Regions from separate parts of the Comamonas sp. B-9 genome, predicted to be linked through region 3. Evidence: predicted binding sites of a transcription regulator. Region 3 holds the regulator's gene; each other region holds the start of a gene.
The links. The regulator sigma-54, encoded in region 3, starts transcription at its own class of promoters, with help from an activator protein. The targets are predictions, from matches to a motif close to TGGCANGNAANCTGCTTT.
Positions count from the first base shown of each region.

Region 1: a site for sigma-54 is predicted at 2,008-2,025, ahead of H928_RS0101375 ([protein-PII] uridylyltransferase). Genes of this name have one in related genera too.
Region 2: a site for sigma-54 is predicted at 3,594-3,611, ahead of H928_RS0109105 (ammonium transporter). Genes of this name have one in related genera too.
Region 4: a site for sigma-54 is predicted at 3,522-3,539, ahead of glnA (type I glutamate--ammonia ligase). Genes of this name have one in related genera too.

Region 1 is NZ_APCR01000164.1:4,725-9,773, reverse strand. Features, by position in the region: gene H928_RS0101375 ([protein-PII] uridylyltransferase) at 1-1,950, opposite strand, end outside; gene map (type I methionyl aminopeptidase) at 2,173-2,988, opposite strand; gene purL (phosphoribosylformylglycinamidine synthase) at 3,171-5,049, shown strand, end outside.
Region 2 is NZ_KE148545.1:56,434-61,482, forward strand. Features, by position in the region: gene H928_RS0109090 (carboxymuconolactone decarboxylase family protein) at 1-265, opposite strand, end outside; gene H928_RS0109095 (aspartate aminotransferase family protein) at 301-1,641, opposite strand; gene H928_RS33155 (hypothetical protein) at 1,802-2,122, opposite strand; gene H928_RS0109105 (ammonium transporter) at 2,314-3,546, opposite strand; partial or broken gene H928_RS26905 (FAD-binding oxidoreductase) at 3,790-5,049, opposite strand, start outside.
Region 3 is NZ_APCR01000297.1:10,105-15,153, forward strand. Features, by position in the region: gene H928_RS0102325 (hypothetical protein) at 1-381, shown strand, start outside; gene H928_RS0102330 (aspartyl/asparaginyl beta-hydroxylase domain-containing protein) at 529-1,443, shown strand; gene H928_RS0102335 (RNA polymerase factor sigma-54) at 1,517-3,124, opposite strand; gene lptB (LPS export ABC transporter ATP-binding protein) at 3,230-4,006, opposite strand; gene lptA (lipopolysaccharide transport periplasmic protein LptA) at 4,030-4,698, opposite strand; gene H928_RS0102350 (thiol:disulfide interchange protein DsbA/DsbL) at 4,809-5,049, opposite strand, start outside.
Region 4 is NZ_APCR01000176.1:457-5,505, reverse strand. Features, by position in the region: gene H928_RS0101600 (beta-propeller fold lactonase family protein) at 1-216, shown strand, start outside; gene H928_RS0101595 (polysaccharide deacetylase family protein) at 266-1,102, shown strand; gene H928_RS0101590 (sterol desaturase family protein) at 1,170-2,189, shown strand; gene H928_RS25695 (EI24 domain-containing protein) at 2,272-3,186, shown strand; gene glnA (type I glutamate--ammonia ligase) at 3,587-5,002, shown strand.

The sequences.
Region 1 (5,049 bases), on a different contig from region 3:
ATAATCGAGGCCCAGCGTGTCCCACAGCGCTTTTTGCGATTCATGGGGCTGGGCCGACAGCGCCAGCAGCACCAGCGCTTCGCGCTTGCGGATTTCCACCTGCGCGGCCACATCGGGTGCCCGCCCGCCCAGTACGCGCAGCGTCGAGCGGTACAGGTCTTCGAGCAGCTTGCCTTTCCAGGCATTCCAGACCTTGGGGCTGGTGCCGCGGATGTCGGCGACGGTCAGCAGGTAGAGCGCGGTGAGCCGGCGCTCATTGCCCATGCGCTGGGCAAAGGCGGTGATCACCTCGGGGTCGGACGTATCCTGCTTTTGCGCGACCTGGCTCATCGTCAGGTGCTCGCGCACCAGGAACTCGACCAGCTGCCGGTCTTCCTTGGCAATCTGGTGGTCGCGGCAAAAACGCTTGACTTCGAGCGCACCGATCTCCGAATGGTCACCACCCCGGCCCTTGCCGATGTCGTGGAACAGGGCGGCCAAGTACAGAATCCAGGGCTTGTCCCAGCCAGCGGCCAGCTGGGAGCAGAACGGGTACTCATGCGCATGCTCGGCCATGAAAAAGCGCCGCACATTGCGCAACACCATCAGGATGTGCTGGTCCACCGTGTAGACATGGAACAGGTCGTGCTGCATCTGGCCCACGATGCGGCGGAACGGCCAGAGGTAGCGCCCCAGCACCGAGGTCTGGTTGAGCAGCCGCATCGCATGGGTGATGCCATGGGGCTGCTGCAGGATCTGCATGAAGGTGGCGCGGTTGACCGGGTCACGCCGGAACTGCGCATCCATCAGCTGGCGCGCATGGTAGAGCGCACGGAAGGTACGGGCCGACAGGTCCTTCAAGCCCGGCTCGGTCTCGTAGAGCAAGAAGGTGCGCAAGATGGCATGCGGGTTGCGCTGGTAGACCTCGTCGTCGGCCACCTCGATGAGGCCGGCCTTGTCGTAGAACTCGTCATCGATGCGGCGCAAGGTGTGGTTGCCCGGGTGCAGGCGCTCGTCCATGTTCAGCATCAGGATCTGCGTGAGCTGGGCCACCGCCTTGGCAGCCCAGTAGTAGCGCTTCATCAGCTCCTCGCTGGCGCGCTTGGGAAAGCGCTGGCCGGCCGGCGTGATGGTCTTGAAGCCAAAGGACTCGGCCACCGGTGTCTGCAGGTCGAACACCAGCCGGTCCTCGCGGCGCCGCGCCACAATGTGCAGCCGCGCGCGGATGAGGCAGATCAGGTCCTCGTTGCGCTGCAGGTTGCGCACCTCGTAGACGGTCGCCAGACCCTTGTCGGCCAGCTCCTTCCAGCGGCTGCCCAGGCCCGTGGCGCGGCCCAGCCACAGGATCAGCTGCAGATCGCGCAGGCCGCCGGGCGATTCCTTGCAGTTGGGCTCGAGCGCATAGACGGTGTTCTCGTACTTGTTGTGGCGCTGCTGCATCTCCAGCACCTTGGCCACGACAAAGGCATCGGGCTTGATGGACTGGGCCAGCGCCGCCTGGAACAGGTGGTAGAGGCGGGGCGAGCCAATGATGCGGCGCGACTCCAGCAGCGCTGTCTGCACCGTCACATCAGCCTGGGCTTCGCTGATGCACTGGCTGATGGTGCGCACGCTCGAGCCAATTTCCAGCCCGGCATCCCAGCACGAGCCGATGAACTGCTCGATCGCGGTGCGCAATTCGCTGTCCTGCTCCGGATCGGTGCCTTCGGGCAGCAGCAGCAGCACATCGATATCGGAATAGGGGAAGAGCTTGCCCCGGCCAAAGCCGCCCACCCCCACCAGGTTCAGGCGCCCGGGCAGGCCGGCCAGGTGCCAGAGGTCGCGCAGCAGCCCATCGGCCAGCTGCGAGAGCTTGCGCAGCTGGGTCTGTATGCCCCGGGTGCTGCTGCCCCCGGCCATGATGTCATCAAACAGGGCGCTGCGTTGCGCCTGGTACTGCTCGCGCAGCTGCGGAATGCGAGGATCGTTCATGGTGCCTAACTATGCTGTCGTTGGCAGTGTGCCATAGCAATCAACAGCAGCAGCGAGTAAGCACATTTCATGCCACTACGCACCAAATGGGGGCATGGCGGAGGCGGGACTGCCAGAAACGACCAAGGCGGCATGCTGGTTGCAGTGCCGCCTTGGTGTGGGCTGGTGCCGGGCAGGCCCGGCACGCGCGCAGCGATTTATCGGTGCATTATCAGCGCCCGATCAGCACTTGGTGCTGGTCACAAAGCTGGGTGGCGTGGGCGAGCCTTCCGACCAGGTCAGCACTTCGTAGCCGGTGTCGGTCACCAGCACTTCGACTTCCCACTGGGCCGAGAGGCTGTGGTCCTTGGTGATGACGGTCCAGCCGTCATTGCCCAGGTCCTTGATGTCCTTCTTGCCCAGGTTGAGCATCGGCTCGATCGTGAAGATCATGCCGGTCTTCAGCTCGACGCCGGTGCCCGGGCGGCCGTAGTGCAGCACCTGCGGCTCGTCGTGGAACACCTTGCCGATGCCGTGGCCGCAGTACTCGCGCACGACCGACAGGCCCTGGCCTTCGGCAAACTTCTGGATCGCATGGCCGATATCGCCCAGGTGTGCGCCATTCTTGACCTGCACGATGCCATGCCACATGGCTTCAAAGGTCAGCTGGCACAGGCGCTTGCCGGCAATCGTGCCTTCGCCGATCACGAACATGCGGCTGTTGTCGCCAAAATAGCCTTCGGGCGTGATGATGGTCACATCCACATTGACGATGTCGCCCTTCTTGAGCGGCTTGTCATTGGGGATGCCATGGCAGACCACGTGGTTCACCGAGGTGCAGACATAGGCAGGGTAGGGCGTCATGCCTGGCGGCTGGTAGCCCAGGCAGGCCGATTTGGTGCCTTGCTTTTCCATCGCCTCGGCGCACAGCAGATCGATTTGCTTGGTGGTGATACCCGGTTGGATGTGGGGGGTGATGTAGTCCAAGACCTCCGAGGCCAGGCGGCCTGCGATGCGCATCTGCGCAATATCGTCTTCGGTATTGATTTTGATCGTCATAGCCCATGATTATCCCACTGCTGCCATTGGCCTGTTGTCCATGCGGCTACGTGTCCTGGCGGGGCACAGTAGAATCCCGGGTTATCCCGCCCTTGTCATGGTGCTGCCACGGTCCGCCCGTAGCAGTGGGCAAGGCGCATGCGTGCTTTCTTCCCATCCTCCTAGTCCACATAGGCTGCCACGTGACACTGCACCTGACTCAGCTACCAGGCGGTAACGCCCTCAGCTCCTTCCGCGCCCAACAACTGCAGACCGCATTGACGGCGATCCATCCAAAGATAACGGGCATTGCTGCCCGTTTTGTGCATCTGGTGGCCACCGAGCAGCCCCTGGCCGGCGCCCAGGCCGAGCGCGTAGCGGCCCTGCTGACCTATGGCGACCCCTATGAAGGCGTCAGCGACGGCCTGGCCTTCATCGTCACGCCCCGCATGGGCACCATCTCGCCCTGGGCTTCCAAGGCCACCGACATTGCCCGCAACTGCGGCCTGGCGCTGTTCCGTATCGAGCGCCTGACCGAATACCGGATCGAGCTCAAGGCCGGCCTGCTGGGCGGCAAGCCCGAGCTGAGCGCCGAGCAGACCGCGCAGATCGCTGCGCTGCTGCACGACCGCATGACCGAGTCGGTGTTTGGCACCCGCGCCGAAGCCGAGCAGCTGTTCTCCGCCCTGCAAGCCCAGCCGATGGAGTTTGTCGATGTGCTGGGCGGCGGCCGCAGCGCGCTGGAAAAAGCCAACAAGCAATGGGGCCTGGCGCTGGCCGACGACGAGATCGAGTACCTGGAAAACGCCTTCAAGGGCCTGGCACGCAACCCCAGCGATGTCGAGCTGATGATGTTTGCCCAGGCGAACTCCGAGCACTGCCGCCACAAGATCTTCAACGCCAAGTTCACCATCGACGGCGTGGCGCAGGACAAGAGCCTGTTTGGCATGATCCGCCACACTGAGGCGGTATCGCCCCAGCACACCGTCGTCGCCTATTCGGACAATGCCTCCATCATGGAAGGCCACCAGGTCGAGCGCTTTGTCGCGCCGTTCAACACCCAGGCCGATGCCGTGACGGCGCCCAGCTACCAAAAGCAAGCGGCCACCAGCCATGTGCTGATGAAGGTCGAGACCCACAACCACCCGACGGCCATCTCGCCTTTCCCGGGTGCCTCCACCGGCGCGGGCGGTGAGATCCGTGACGAAGGCGCGACCGGCCGGGGCTCCAAGCCCAAGGCGGGCCTCACCGGCTTCACCGTCTCCAAGCTCTGGGGCAGCGAGGTCGGCAAGCCCGAGCACATCGCCAGCCCGCTGCAGATCATGATCGAAGGCCCGCTGGGCGGCGCCGCGTTCAACAACGAATTCGGCCGCCCCAACCTGACCGGCTACTTCCGCGAGTACGAGCAGCAAGTCGGTGACATCACCCGTGGCTACCACAAGCCCATCATGATCGCCGGTGGCCTGGGCGTGATCGATGCCGAGCAGACCCAGAAGATCCTGTTCCCCGCCGGCACCTTGCTGATCCAGCTGGGCGGCCCAGGCATGCGCATCGGCATGGGCGGCGGCGCAGCCAGCTCGATGGCCAGCGGCACCAACGCGGCCGAGCTGGACTTTGACTCGGTGCAGCGCGGCAACCCCGAGATCGAGCGCCGTGCGCAAGAGGTCATCAACCACTGCTGGCAGCAGGGCGCGGCCAACCCCATCCTGGCGATCCACGATGTGGGCGCTGGTGGCCTGTCCAACGCCTTCCCCGAGCTGACCAATGACGCAGGGCGTGGCGCCCGCTTTGACCTGCGCAAGGTTAACCTCGAAGAATCGGGCCTGGCGCCGAAGGAAATCTGGTCCAACGAAAGCCAGGAACGCTATGTGATGGCGATTGCGCCTGAGTCGCTGGCGCAGTTCACCGCGTTTTGCGAGCGCGAGCGCTGCCCGTTTGCCGTCATCGGCACGGCGACCGAAGAGCGCCAGCTGGTGCTGCAGGACCCGGCGGCCACCGCAGACGACCAGAAATTCCCGGTCGATATGCCGATGGACGTGCTGCTGGGCAAGCCGCCCAAGATGCACAAGGATGTGCAGACCG
Region 2 (5,049 bases), on a different contig from region 3:
TGGCCCATTCCACCTGCTGCGTCCACTGGCGGGCCGTAACCAGAATCGCCAGCTCGGTCAGGCGCACGCCGATGGCACTGCGGTAGCGCAGGTACTCGCCCAGGCGCTGGGTGTGGTCCATCAGCTCGGGGCTGCGCAGCAAGGGCACAAAGGGCGATATCAGCGCGCCGCGCGGGCCATCGATGATGGGCTGGGCATAGCGGCGCTGCTCTTCGCTCCAGGCCTCGGGGGGCAGGGGCGGCATGCGGTCCTGGGAGGACGTCATCGGATGGGTTCTTTCAGATCGTTTCGGGGGCGTATTCAGGCGGCTACCGGTTGCTGGGCCAGCACTTTGTCAATCGCATCGCCCAGGCGCTCGACCACCTGGTCCAGCTCGGCCTCGCTGCTGATAAAAGGCGGCGCCAGCAGCACATGGTCGCCATGCAGGCCATCGATCGTGCCACCCATGGGGTAGCACAGCAAGCCATGGGCCAAGGCCTGCGCCTTGACCTTGGCATGCAGTTTGAACGCCGGGTCAAAGGTCGCCTTGCTTCTGCGGTCCTGCACCAGCTCCACGCCCCAGAACAGGCCCCGGCCCCGGATATCGCCGACATGCGGGTGCGCGTCAAAACGCGCATGCAGCTGCTTTTGCAGATAGGCGCCGCGTGCCAGCACCTGGGGCAGCAGCTGGTCGCGCTGTATCACCTGCTGCACTGCCAGCGCGGCGGCCGCCGCCATTGCATGGCCGATGTAGGTGTGGCCATGCTGGAACAGGCCACTGCCGCGCCGCATGGCGTCCACAATCTTGCGCTGCGCCAGCACCGCGCCAATCGGTTGGTAGCCGCCGCCCAGGCCTTTGGCAATGGTCATCAGGTCGGGGCTGATGCCCTCTTGCTCGACCGCATGCAGGGTGCCGGTGCGGCCCATGCCGCACATCACCTCATCGGCGATCAGCAAGATGCCATAGCGGTCGCAGAGCGCACGCAGGCCCTGCCAGTAGCCGGCAGGGGCGGCCACCGCGCCCAGGGTCGCGCCCACCACCGGCTCGGCGACAAAGGCGATCACCTTGTCTGGGCCCAGCTCTTGGAACTTGGCATCGATCTCGGCCAGCAAACGCTCCACATAGGCGGGCTGGCTCTCGCCGTCCAGGCGGTCGCGGTATTCATAGGCGGGGGCCACGCGCCCCACGTCCATCAGGATGGGGGCAAACTGCTTGCGCCGCCATTCATTGCCGCCCACGGCCAAGGCGCCCAGGGTGTTGCCGTGGTAGCTTTGGCGGCGCGCGACAAAGTGGGTGCGCTCGGGCTGGCCGATCTCGACAAAATACTGGCGCGCCATTTTCAGCGCGGCCTCGACCGCCTCGGAGCCGCCGGAGACAAAGTAGACATCCGTCATGCCCGCTGGCGCATGCGCGACCAGGTGGTCGGCCAGCGCCTCTTGCACCTCGGTGGTGAAAAAGCTGGTGTGGGCATAGGCCAGCTGGTCAAGCTGGCGGTGCATCGCCGCCAGCACATCCGGGTGCGCATGGCCCAGGCACGAGACCGCCGCGCCGCCACTGGCATCCAGGTAGGCCTTGCCGGCCTGGTCAAACAATTCCACGCCTTTGCCGCCGACCGCAACAAGAGGAACCTGGGCCAGAGAACGATGGATGACATGGCTCATGCGAGCACTCCTTCACAATGCGTCACCAGCCCTGCGCCGGCAGCGATACGCACAGTATAAGGATCATTTGTAATTTTTCAATATATTATTGGATCATTTGTTCCATTTCGATCTATTTCTGTTCCCAGGCTTCCCCTTCCCTCCCTCTCTCGCTATCCCTTCAACGCAAGCCGCCTACATAGCGCTTGGCGCTAGCCACCAGGCCCGGCGCAACGGCATCCGCAGCCGGCCCTGCCGCCGCAGCGGCCATGGTTGCTGCCGCCGGTGCTGGCGCGCCCGGCAAGCTGGCCGCAAAACGCAGCGCCAGCCGCTCCAGCTCCGCATCCTGGTTGCTGCGGGCATGGTTCAGCGCAAACTGGGCCATGGCCTGGCCGTAGGCGGTATCGCTGGCCATCCACTCGGTATCGGTGACCCGGCCCGTCTTGCGGCGCAGCGCCACATGCAAATGCGCGGCGATGGCCAGGCGTTCACTGTCATTCATACAAGCTCCTCCGTGGCAGAACCTGATGGATAGGCTGCGCGCCCCAGGCGGCGCAACCTGCCTCAACAAGAGGCGCTAACACGGCCCCGCACACCGCAGGTTTGCGGTGGAGACGAGGCGCAAATCCGTAGGCTGTACACCGCGTACGACAAGGGTTTGCAACGACGTATCCAGGGGCGTGTGAGCGACTCTCAATGCTGGCTTTCCTGGTGCAGGCTTTGGTCCAAGCCATCCAGCTCCTGCTGCGCCGTCACCCGCAAAGGCAGCAGCACCCGGATGATGGTCAGCAAAATAGCGGTGCCCGCTGCGCTGTAGACGGCCACCGCCGCCACGGCCACCAGCTGGTTGAGCACGGTCGCATCCACACCGGCAATGGCGCGGTCGGCAAACAAGGCGGTGAGCAGCGAGCCGGCAATGCCGCCCACGCCGTGCACGCCAAACACATCAAGCGAGTCATCCACACCCAGGCGGCGCTTGAGCCAGGTGGCGCCCCAAAAGCAGGCCACGCCCGCAATGAGGCCAATGGCGACCGCGCCGCCCACCTGCACAAAACCGGCTGCCGGGGTAATGGCCACCAGGCCCCCAATCAGGCCAGAGAGCACGCCCAGCAAGGTGGGCGCGCCGCGCACCCACCACTCCACCAGCATCCAGGACAGCGCGCCCGCAGCGGCCGCCACCATGGTCACCAGCATCGCCAGCGCGGCACGGCCATCGGCCGACAGCGCCGAGCCGGCATTGAAGCCAAACCAGCCAATCAGCAGCAGCGCGGCGCCCATCGCCGTCCAGCCCAGGCTGTGCGGCTCAAAGGCCTGGCGGCCATAGCCCTGGCGCCGGCCCAGCATGGCCGCGCAGACGAGGGCCGAGACGCCCGCATTGACGTGCACCACCGCGCCACCGGCAAAGTCCAGCGCGCCCAGCTTGTTGAGCCAGCCATCGCTCTCCCAGACCCAGTGGGCCACCGGCGCATAGACCAGCACGCTCCACAGCCCCGAGAACAGCAGCAGCGCCGAAAAGCGCATGCGCTCGACCACGGCGCCAATGATCAAGGTGGTGGTGATGACAGCAAAGGCCATCTGGAACAGCGCATAGAGCGACTCGGGCAGATGGGGCGCCAGGTGGCTGACCGACACGGTGCCCGCTGCCGCATCCAGGCGCATCGATGAGAACCAGGCCCGGTCCAGCCCGCCCAGCCAGGCGCTGGACTTGCTGAAGGCCAGCGAATAGCCCAGCGCAAACCAGGTGAGCGCCACCACGGCCGCCACCGCAAACACGGCCACCATCGTGTTGACCACGTTCTTGCGCCGCACCAGCCCGGCATAGAAGAGCGCAATGCCCGGCAGTGTCATCAGCAACACCAGCACCGTAGAGACCAAGAGCCAGGCCGTATCGGCCTTGTCAATCGCAGCCATCTGCACCATTTGCATGCCATCCCCTTTGTACGTTGTCATCCATTGCGGGTTTGTTTCAAAAGGTAGCAGTTTCTATGCCATCGGCCGGGAAAGCGCCTGGATACGGGGCCTGCAGGCATGCGCAGTGCTGGCCAGCGCTGCCGGCTAAAGCCCGATCGCACCACATCGGTGCCCTGGGCGATGGACCAGCCCCCAAAAGAAAACCGGCGCTTGCATCGCTGCAGGCGCCGGTTCTGTAGGAAGGGGTTAAAGCGGGGTTCAGTCCGCCGCCAGCACCTTGCCCGGGTTCATCAGCCCCAGCGGATCGAGCGCCTGCTTGATCGCCCGCATGGCGGCCAGCTCCTGCGAGGTGCGGCTAAAGCCCAGGTAAGGCATCTTGTGCAGGCCAATGCCATGCTCGGCCGATACGCTGCCCTGGAACTGCTGCACCAGGCCGTACAGCACGGCTTCCAGCGCCTCGTCCTCGCCATGGATGGTTTGGCTGTCGGTGGTGACATGCAGGTTGCCGTCGCCCACATGGCCAAAGAACAGACTGTGGTGGCCAGGCCAGCGCGCATCAAAGGCGGCGCGGCAGGCGGCGGCAAAGCGGCCGATGTCCACCTGGGGCAGGCTGACGTCAAAGTTCACCGGCGGGTGCATGTGCGCGGTCATCTCGGCGGGTGCCTCGCGCAGCTTCCACAGGCTTTTGGCCTGCTCGCTCGACTGCGCAATCACTGCATCCACCACCTCACCGGCCTCCATGGCCTCGCCCAAGGCCTCTTCCACCGCAGCGCGCAGCGCAGCCTCGTCCTTGCCATCCACATCGATCAGCGCCTGCAGCGGGTGCTGCTGGTCAAAGGCCGGCTGCAGCTTTTGCCACTGGATGGAGGTCTGCACAAAGTCGCTCCACATCAGCTCAAACGCGGCCACGCTGTTGCCAAAGCGGGCCTGCATGCGCGCCAGCACCGCCAGCGCCTCGTCAAAGCCGGGCAGCGCCACCATGCAGGTGGCCTTGGTCTGGGGGGCGGGCCGCAGGCGCAGCAGCACGCGGGTGATGATGCCCAAGGTGCCTTCGGCACCGATAAAGAACTGCTTGAGGTCGTAGCCGGTGTTGTTCTTCAGCATGGGCCGCAGCATCGGCAGCACCGTGCCATCGGCCAGCACCACCTCCAACCCCAGCACCTGCTCGCGCATCATGCCGTTTTGCAGCACGCCATTGCCGCCCGCATTGGTCGAGACATTGCCTCCAATCTGGCAGCTGCCGCGCGCGCCCAGGTCCACGCCAAACACCCAGCCCGCCGCCACGGCTGCTTCCTGCACCGCCTGCAGCGTGACGCCGGCCTGCACCGTCATCAGGCCGGTGCGCGCATTCACGTCCTCGATCTGCTGCATGCGGTCCATCGCCACCGCCACGCCCTGGGCGACTGGCACCGCCGCACCGGCCAGGCCCGTCAGCCCGCCCTGGGGCACCACCGGCACGCGGTGGGCATGGCAGATGCGCAGCAAGGCGCTGACCTCTTCGGTGCTGCGCGGGCGCAG
Region 3 (5,049 bases):
GATATCCGCTGGGGCGCTGCGCAAGCGGCCTACCAGGCCGGCCATCCACAGCAGGCGCTGCAGCAGCTGCGCGTGATTGCCCAGGCCGATGTGCACTTTCGTGCCGAGGCCGTGGGCCTGCTGGTGGCCAAGGCCTATGCCCAGCTGGGCGACCAGGCGATGGCGCGCAAGAGCTTTGACTTTGCGCGCCAGCACTCGGGCAGCTTCGATGTGATGGCCGAGTACGCGATCTGGGCCGCAGGCCAGGGCGACTGGCAGACCGCCAACGCACTGCAGGCCGAGCTGAACAAGGCGATGACGCACTGGAGCGGCCAGCAGCGCCAGCTCAACCGCGAGATGCTGCAGCGCCTCAAGACCGCCTTTGCCGCCCAGCCCAGGTAAGCCCACCCGGCCTGCAGTTGACAAAACCGCAATAGGCCTGCTGGCAGCAGGCCATCCCACCGCCCCGCAGCCCTTGCCGCGCGCCAGTTTGCGCTTGCGCAGCCCGCCGCCACAGCGCAGTCGCTAAAATCGCTGTCTATGGCAAAAATCATCGTTCTGGCCCTGGTGCTGCTTTTCTTTGGCTGCGGCCTCTACATGCACCTGCGCGGCAAGGTGCGGCACAAGCTGCTGCGCCAGCTGTTTGACCACTCCACCTTCACGGCCCCGTTCAATGTGTTCATGCTGATGTTCAGCAAGGTACCGCGCACGCCCTACCTGCCCACCAGCACCTTCCCCGACCTCGCCCCACTGCAGGCCCACTGGCGCGAGATCCGCGAAGAGGCCATTGGCCTGCACCAGGCCATGCAGATCAAGGCCGCGGCCAACAACGACGATGCGGGCTTCAACTCCTTCTTCAAGACCGGCTGGAAGCGCTTCTACCTGAAGTGGTACGGCCAGGCCCACCCGTCTGCGATGGAGCTGTGCCCCAAGACCACGGCGCTGGTGCAGTCCATCCCCGGCATCAAGGCGGCCATGTTTGCCGAGCTGCCACCCGGCGCCAAGCTCAACCTGCACCGCGATCCCTATGCCGGCTCGCTGCGCTACCACCTCGCCGTGCTGGCGCCCAATGACGACCGCTGCATGATCGAGGTCGATGGCACGCCCTACAGCTGGCGCGAGGGCGAAGGCGTGATCTTTGACGAGACCTTCATGCACTGGGCCGAGAACCGCTCCGAAGGCAACCGCATCGTGCTGTTCTGCGATGTCGAGCGCCCGATGACCAATGGCTTTGCGCAGTGGCTCAACCGCTGGCTGGGCACGCATGTGGTGGCTGCCGCCAGCTCGCCCAACAACGAAGGTGATCCGCGCGGCTTCATCAGCCGCATCTTCAAGATCTCGTTCTACATGGGCCAGTACCGCCGCCGCTTCAAGGCCTGGAACAAGACGGCCTACAAGTTCACCAAGTTCGGCCTGATGCTCGCCGCTCTGGCCTTGTTCATCTGGTGGCTGTGGCCGAAGTAAATCGGCAGCTTCCACAAGCGAAAACCGCAGTGCCCAGGCAGCTGCGGTTTTTTTATGGTGGCTGAGACTTTGGCTACAGCGCCTTGCGCAAGCTGGCGGGCGGGATGCGCATGGCCTCGCGGTACTTGGCCACCGTGCGGCGCGCGCATTCAATGCCCTGGGCCTGCAGCAGATCGGCGATTTTTGCATCCGACAGCGGCTTCTTCGCGCTTTCCTCGTCCAGCAGCTGCTTGATCAGCGCCTTCACGGCCGTGCTCGACGCACTGCCCCCGGTCTCGGTGCCCAAGCCCGAGCCAAAGAAGTACTTGAGCTCAAACGTGCCCTGGGGCGTGGCCATGTACTTGGCCGTGGTCACGCGGCTGATGGTGGATTCATGCAGGCCCAGCTCATCGGCAATCTCGCGCAGCACCATGGGGCGCATCGCCAGCTCGCCATGCACAAAGAAATTGCGCTGGCGCTCGACGATGGCCTGCGAGACGCGCAAGATGGTGTCAAAGCGCTGCTGGATGTTCTTGATGAACCAGCGCGCCTCCTGCAGCCGCTGCTGCAGTGCGCCATGGCCTTCGCTGCCCTTGTGGCTGCGCAAGGCATTGGCGTAGACATCCTGCACGCGCAGGCGCGGCATCACCTCGGCATTGAGCTGCACGCTGAAACCGGGCACCGGCAGGCCGCGCTCATTGCTGGGTCGCACGATGACATCGGGGATGATGGTGTTGCGGTCCACATCGGCATAGGGCCGGCCGGGGCGGGGTTCGAGCTTGGCGATCAGCGCCAGCGCGCTGCGCACCGCCGCCTCGTTACAGCCGGTCAGCTGCACCAGCTTGCGCACATCACGGCGCGCCAGCAGATCAAGGGACTCCTGGCAGACCAGCAAGGCAGTCTCCAGCGCCAGCGCATCGGCCTCGGGCGTGTCCGAGCCCTCTTCATCCAACAGGCGCTGCTGGGCCTTGATCTGCAGCTGCATGCATTCTGACAGGTTGCGCGCGCCCACACCAATCGGCTCCAGGCTTTGCAGCAAGCGCAGCGCCACGGTCAGGTGGTGCAGCAGCGCCTCGTAGCGCTCGGGGTCCGAAGCATCGCCAAAGCTTTGCGCGAGCTCGGCCAGCGTTTCTTCGAGGTAGCCGTCGTCGTTCAGCGATTCGATCAGAAAGTAGAGCGCGGCCCGGTCTTCCTGGCACAGGCGCAGCGACAAGGCCTGGCGGTGCAGCACATCCTGCAGGCTCAGGTGCTCGCTGCGGCGGTCGGACATCGGCGTCTCGTCGTCGTCATCGCCTGCGCTGGAGCGGGCGGGCAGATCGCCGCCCCACTCTTCCCAGTCCGATGCCGAATCGCCGGCAGCGGCCTCCGCATCGACGCCGGTTTCCTTGCCCGCAGCAAAATCCAGCGGCTGGTCGGAGGTTCCGGGCTCGAAATCGCTGCTGTTGCTGGTGTCGGCGCTGGCAGCAGTATCGGCAGCCTTGTCGGCTGCGTCTGCAGCTTCGGCAGATTCAGCGGCTTCTTTACCGGCTTCGGCCTCGGGGGCCTCATCGCCCTCGCGCTCCAGAAACGGGTTTTCGTCGAGCATCTGCTCGACTTCCTGCGTCAGCTCCTGCGTGGACAGCTGCAGCAGGCGGATCGACTGCTGCAGCTGGGGCGTCAGGGTCAGGTTCTGCGATACGCGCAGCGACAGCGACGGCATCATGGCTGCGCCTTTGCAGCGGCTGCGGCAGTTGGCAACAGATCAGCCCTACCGGGCCCGCAGCGCAGGTCGGTAGCTTGGCTGGCACGCCCGCCAAGGCGTGCGGTGTCACATACGGAAATGTTCACCCAGATACACCCTCCGGACCTCTGCGTTCTCCACAATCTCTTGCGGCGTCCCGGCGGCCAGCACCTTGCCATCGCTGATGATGCAGGCATGGTCACAGATACCCAGGGTTTCGCGCACATTGTGGTCGGTGATCAGCACACCAATGCCGCGCTCCTTGAGGAAGGCGACAATGCGCTGGATCTCGATCACGGCGATGGGGTCGATGCCGGCGAAGGGCTCATCGAGCAAGATGAAACGGGGCTGGGTGGCCAGCGCACGGGCGATCTCGACGCGGCGGCGCTCGCCCCCGGACAGCGCCACCGACGGTGACTCGCGCAGGTGCTCGACCCGCAGCTCCTGCAGCAGCGCGGTGAGCTGGCGCTCGACCTCGGCGCGCGAGAGCGGCTTGCCATGCTCATCCTTTTGCAGCTCCAGCACGGCGCGCACATTGTCCTGCACGCTGAGCTTGCGAAAGATCGAGGCTTCCTGCGGCAGGGAGGACAGGCCCAGCTGCGAGCGCTGGTGGATCGGCATATTGGCTACCGACTGCCCATCGATGCGGATATCCCCGCCATCGCTGCGCACCAGGCCCACGATCATGTAGAACGAGGTGGTCTTGCCCGCGCCATTGGGGCCGAGCAAACCCACCACTTCGCCCTTGCGCACCGACAGCGATACATCCTTGACCACCTTGCGGCTGCCATAGGACTTCTCCAGGTGCAAGACCTCCAGCTGGCTGCGGTGGTCGCTGTTGGCGACCCGGGCGTTGACGGAAATGGTCGACGAGTTTTCTGCCACGGTTACTTGGCTCCGTCGTTCAGTTGGGTGCTGGGGCGCAATGGCGTCTTGTCATCGGCAGCGGGCTTGGCCGGGGCGCTGGCCTTGTCGTCCGCCTTGCCGTCGGCCTTGGGCGTCAGGATCACGCGCACGCGGTCCTTCTTGGGCGCGCCGGGCTTGGGATCGGCCGCCGCCTGGGCACCCTTTTGGCCGGAGACCGTGAAGGTGTCGCTCAGGTTGTTGTAGACGATCAGCGGGCCACTGACCTGGTCGGTCAACGTGGTCTCGCGGTAGCGGCGCAGCTCGCCACGGCGCTCAAAGTGCACGGTGTCGTCGCGGCCGTTATAGGTGATGACCTCGCCTTCGCCTTCGACGAACTCGTCGGGCGCGCCAGGGGCGGAATCCCGCTTTTGGCGGAAGAACGCGAGCTTGCCCGGCGCAGCGGTGACCACGCCGTGCTGGAAGCCGTCGCGGTCCTGGCTCACGGTCAGCTGCGCGCCACGGATGATGATGGTGCCCTTGGTCACCACCACATTGCCCGTGAAGACACTGGTCTGCTTGAGTTCATCGTGGCGGCCATCGTCCGCCTCGATGTTCATGGGCTTGGTGCGGTCTGCACGCTCGGCGTGCGACAGCAGCGGCACGGCCAGGGCCACTGCCACCAACAAAGTGTTAAAAATACGGTGTCTCATAAGGCATGAATCTTGCTCTGCCCCATTGTAGCCATGCTGGAGCGTTGGGCCGTTTTTGGCACAAAAAAGCCCGCGCGTGCGGGCTTTGTCTAAAGCGTTGGGGAGGCCGCTCAGCCTTGTGCCGCCAGGAACTCTACCACTTGCAGCACGTTGCTCATCGAGCCGGCACGGGTGCCGTCGGTGTAGTACTTGCCCGCCACGCCCAGCGATGGAACGCCTTCGACGCCGTAGGACTCTTGCAGCTGGGTGGCCTTGCGCACCTGGCCTGCGACGCTGAAGGAGTTGTAGGCTTCCTTGAACTTGGCCAGGTCCACGCCGTTCTTGTCCATCCAGGCAAAGATCTCGTCGTCC
Region 4 (5,049 bases), on a different contig from region 3:
CTCGACATGCTGAGCCAGACGGTCGTTGACCGCTATCCCGGCCCCAGCGGCCCTGACTGCATGGATGTGAGCCCGGATGGCCGCTATATCTACCTCAGCTCGCGCTGGGCGGGCAAGATGAGCGTGATCGATACGGTCGAGCGCAAGGTGGTCAACCAGGTGAAGGTGGGCAAGTCGCCGCATGGCATCTGGGTGCTGGACCACGCACCGCGCTAGTGCATGGCCCGTGCATTGTTGAGTCAGTAGCAGAGGGGATCTCCACGCCATGCGCAGCACATTTTTCTGGCTTCTGGCCGCAAGTTGGGGCAGCGCAGCTGCCTTTGCCCAGCCTGCTGCTCCAGCGCCTGCCGCTGCAGCCACTGCGGCAGGCAGCTGCAGCAAGCCTGTCTATCTGACCTTGGACACCGGCCACATGGGCGTGGCCAACCAGATCGCCGACGTCTTGCGCAAGACGCAGGTGAAGGTGACCTTCTTTGCCGCCAATGAGCGCACCAAGGAGGGCGATGGCAGCCTGGGTGACCACTGGGCCCCTTGGTGGCGCGCGCGTGCTGCAGAAGGCCATGTCTTTGCCTCGCACACCTGGGACCATACCTACTGGCGTGGCGACATCAAAGTGCCGGCAGGTGCTGCGCCCCGCTTCAAGGTGCAGCCTTCGCAAGGCCCGCAGGCCGGGCAGCGTTTTGAATGGTCGGCCGCACAGTACTGCGCGCAGATCCAGCAATCTGAAGACCGCTTGGCCAAGATCACCGGCGTCAAGCCTTTGCCGCTGTTCCGCGCGCCCGGCGGCAAGACCTCGCCCAGCCTGATTGCGGCGGCCAGGCGCTGCGGCTATGCCCATGTGGGCTGGTCGCCAGCGGGCTTTCTGGGCGATGAATTGCCCAGCGACAAGTACCCCAACCAGCAGTTGCTGGACAAGGCGCTGCGCGACATCCGCCCCGGCGATATCTTGCTGGCCCACCTGGGCATCTGGGACCGCAAGGACCCCTGGGCACCCGCCGTGCTGCAGCCCTTGATTGAAGGCTTGCAGGCCAAGGGATTTTGTTTTGCCACCTTGCGTGAGCACCCGCAGTACCAAGATTGGATTCGTCAGCATGGTGGCTGAGAGCGCTTGTCGTAGCGCACACTGGCGGCTGCAGGGCTTGCGGCCCGGTTTGAACTAATGGTTTGCCATGGAATTTCTCAGCACGCTTTTTGACAACGCACAGCAGTGGCTGTTTGAGCAGTTGCTGCAGCCGCTGCTGTTCAACCTCGGCCTGGCCAGCTATCTGGAAGATGGCTACACGGCAGCGGGCTGGTTCCTCGTAGGCTGCCTGCAGATCCTCGTCATGGTGCTGGTGATTGCGCCCTTGCAGCGCTGGCGGCCGGTCGAGGCCGTGACCGACCGGCATGCGATCCGTGTGGACATGCTCTACACCTTTATCCATCGCCTGGGCCTGTTCCGCCTGGCCTTGTTCTTTACCATCGATCCGCTGTGGGACATGGTGGTGGGCGCGCTGCGCGTGCGCGGCTTTGAGACCTGGCACCTGGACGCGCTCTGGCCTGGCGTGACCGACCTGGGCTGGGTCAGCCTGTTGATCTACCTGGTGGTGTTCGACTTTGTCGCCTACTGGATCCACCGGGGCCAGCACCAGTTTGTCTGGTGGTGGCGCCTGCATGCCTTGCACCATTCGCAGCAACAGATGACGATGTGGAGCGACAACCGCAACCACCTGCTCGATGACCTGGTGCATGACAGTATTCTGGTGTTTGTCGCCGTGTTGATCGGTGTCGCACCCAGCCAGTTTGTGGCGATTGTCGCGATCACCCAGCTGAGCGAAAGCCTGCAGCATGCCAATCTGCGCCTGTGGTTTGGCCGCCTGGGTGAGCGGCTGTGGATCAGCCCGCGTTTTCACCGCCGTCACCATGCGATCGGCATCGGCCATGAGTCGCCTGCCAACAATGCCGCGCCCAACACCGCTGTGAAAGCCGGCGAGGCTGCCCCGCGCACCCGCTTGGGGGGCTGCAATTTTGGTGTGCTGCTGCCATGGTGGGATATGCTTTTTGGCACCGCCAACTTTGAGCTACGCTATGACCCCACCGGCATCCGTGACCAGGTGCAGCCCAACCGGCAAGGGCAGCTGCGCGATTACGGGCGCGGCTTTTGGAGCCAGCAATGGCGTGGGGTACTGCGCCTTTTGGGCCGCGCCTAGGTGCGGCACACCCGCTTGATACCGAATCACTGAGCGGCCCGCCAGCCTGGCCACCCGCCCAGATACACAAGGAGTTCACCCCATGCCCCTCGCGTCTGCGGGCTCCCGCCTGATGTTTGATGCCTTCTGGCGTGCCGCCGCCTATTGTTTCCGGCCCCGGGTCTTGCTGCTGTCGGTGCTGCCACTGGTGGTGATGCTGGTGGCCTTGGGTGGCTGGAGCTATTTTTACTGGTCGGGCGCCGTGGCGACGATGCAGCACTGGGTGGAGACGATTGGCTGGCTGCGCACGGTATTCAGCTGGTTTGGCAGCAGTGGCACCGAAGGTTTTGCGGCCGGCATTGCGCCCTTTGTGGTGCTGATCCTGATCACGCCGGTGGCAGCGGTGGTCGCGCTGCTGGTGATTGCGCTTTTGATGACGCCGGCCCTGGTCAACATGGTGACCGAGCAGCGCTTTGCCCGGCTGGAGAAGAAGCAGGGCATGGGTCTGGTCACCAGCGTGCTCTGGGCCTTGAGCACCTCGGCGGTGGCCATTGTGGCCTTTGTCGTCACCATGCCGCTGTGGCTGATCCCGCCTTTGGTGCTGATTGTGCCGCCCGTCATCTGGGGCTGGCTGACCTACCGCGTGATGAGTGTGGATGCCCTTGCCGAGCATGCCAGCAAGGCTGAGCGCGACACGCTGCTGCAGCGCCACCGCTGGCCGCTCTTGCTGATGGGCATCATCTCGGGCTATATCGGCATTGCGCCCAGCGTTGTCTGGGCCTCGGGCATGGTGTTCACCATTGGCTTTGTCGTGCTGATACCCATTGCCGTGTGGATCTATGCCATCACCTTTGCGTTTTCCTCGCTGTGGTTCATCCACTTCTGCCTGGCCGCGCTGCAGCAGCTGCGGATCGAGAATGGCGACCTGGGCGCGCAGCCGCAGCCGCCGGTGGCGGAGCCGCTCGTGGCCGATACATCCGATGCCGGCTTGCTGGCCGATGGCACGGAGCCCAAGTAAGAACCTCTTCAAAGAGGGAAGGGCGCGGAGCAGGGCATGTGCCAATGGGCTCGGCCAGTGCCTCAGCCGCCTACGCACCAATGTGGTGCATAAATAACTATTTTGGTGCATGTGCGCCATCCGCATAAAGTGCTGTTAGTTTTGCACCATCTTGGTGCTTGCTCGGCAATGCAGGCCCTGGTCTGCACGGATCTGGGCGGTGGGATGCAAAATCCTCGTCGCCCCTCGGAGGCCCAGGCCAAAAGCGCGGTACAGTCTGGCATTGGGCACAGTCCGGCTGCGATCGCGTTCTGGCGGGCCCGCATTTTCTGGTCGGCATGGGCATGTCACAAAACTGGCACGTAAACTGCTTTAGTCTTGGCACAGCCCTTTTTATTCACGATTTTCTTTGGAGCATTAGATGGCCAAGAGCGTTGCAGATGTGATGAGCATGTTGGACGAGAACGAGGTCAAGTTCGTTGATCTGCGTTTTACCGACACCCGTGGCAAGGAACAGCACGTCACGGTGCCTATCTCGCACTTTGACGAAGACAAGTTCACCTCGGGCCACGCGTTTGATGGCTCCTCCATCGCTGGCTGGAAGGGTATCGAAGCATCCGACATGCTGCTGATGCCCGATCCCAACACCGCCAACATCGATCCGTTCTTTGACGAAACCACGATGTTCCTGCAGTGCGACGTGATCGAGCCCGGTGATGGCAAGGCCTATGACCGCGATCCACGTTCGGTGGCCAAGCGCGCAGAAGCCTACCTGAAGGCATCGGGCCTGGGCGACACCGCCTACTTCGGTCCAGAGCCAGAATTCTTCATCTTCGACGGCGTGCGTTGGAGCACCGAACCCAACAACCCTTTCTTCGACATCGAAGAGTACGAAGCACCCTGGAACAGCGGCGCCAAGTTCGATAACGGCAACCGTGGCCACCGTCCACGCGTCAAGGGCGGCTACTTCCCCGTGCCTCCTGTTGACAGCACCCAGGACATGCGCGCTGAAATGTCCCTGCTGCTCGAATCGCTGGGCATCCCGGTTGAAGTGTTCCACCACGAAGTGGCGGGCGCTGGCCAGAACGAACTGGGCACCCGTTTCTCCACCCTGGTGGAACGTGCGGACTGGACCCAGGTGCAAAAGTACGTGATCTGGAACGTGGCAGACACCTACGGCAAGACCGCGACCTTCATGCCTAAGCCATACTCGGGCGACAACGGCTCGGGCATGCACGTGCACCAGTCCGTGTGGAAAGACGGCAAGAACCTGTTCGCCGGTGACGGCTATGCCGGTCTGTCCGATTTCGCGCTGTACTACATCGGCGGCATCATCAAGCACGCCCGTGCACTGAACGCCATCACCAATCCTGGCACCAACAGCTACAAGCGCCTGGTTCCTGGTTTCGAAGCGCCTGTGAAGCTGGCTTACTCGGCCAAGAACCGCTCGGCATCGATTCGTATTCCTTACGTGAGCAACCCCAAGGGCCGCCGCGTGGAAGCACGTTTCCCCGATCCCCTGATGAACCCCTACCTGGGCTTCGCAGCGCTGTTGATGGCCGGTCTGGACGGCGTGGAAAACAAGATCCATCCGGGTGAAGCTGCCACCAAGGATCTGTACCATCTGCCTCCAGAGGAAGACAAGCTGGTGCCTACCGTGTGCCACAGCCTGGACCAGGCCTTGGAAGCACTGGATGCCGACCGCGCGTTCCTGACCAAGGGCGGCGTGTTCAGCGACAGCATGCTGGACTCCTACATCGAGCTGAAGATGGGCGAAGTGACCCGCTTCCGCCAAGCCGTGCACCCTGTCGAATACGACATGTACTACTCGCTGTAAGCCCCTGCTGGCCAGGCCCTTGTGGCCTGGCCCTTTGGGCAAAACGG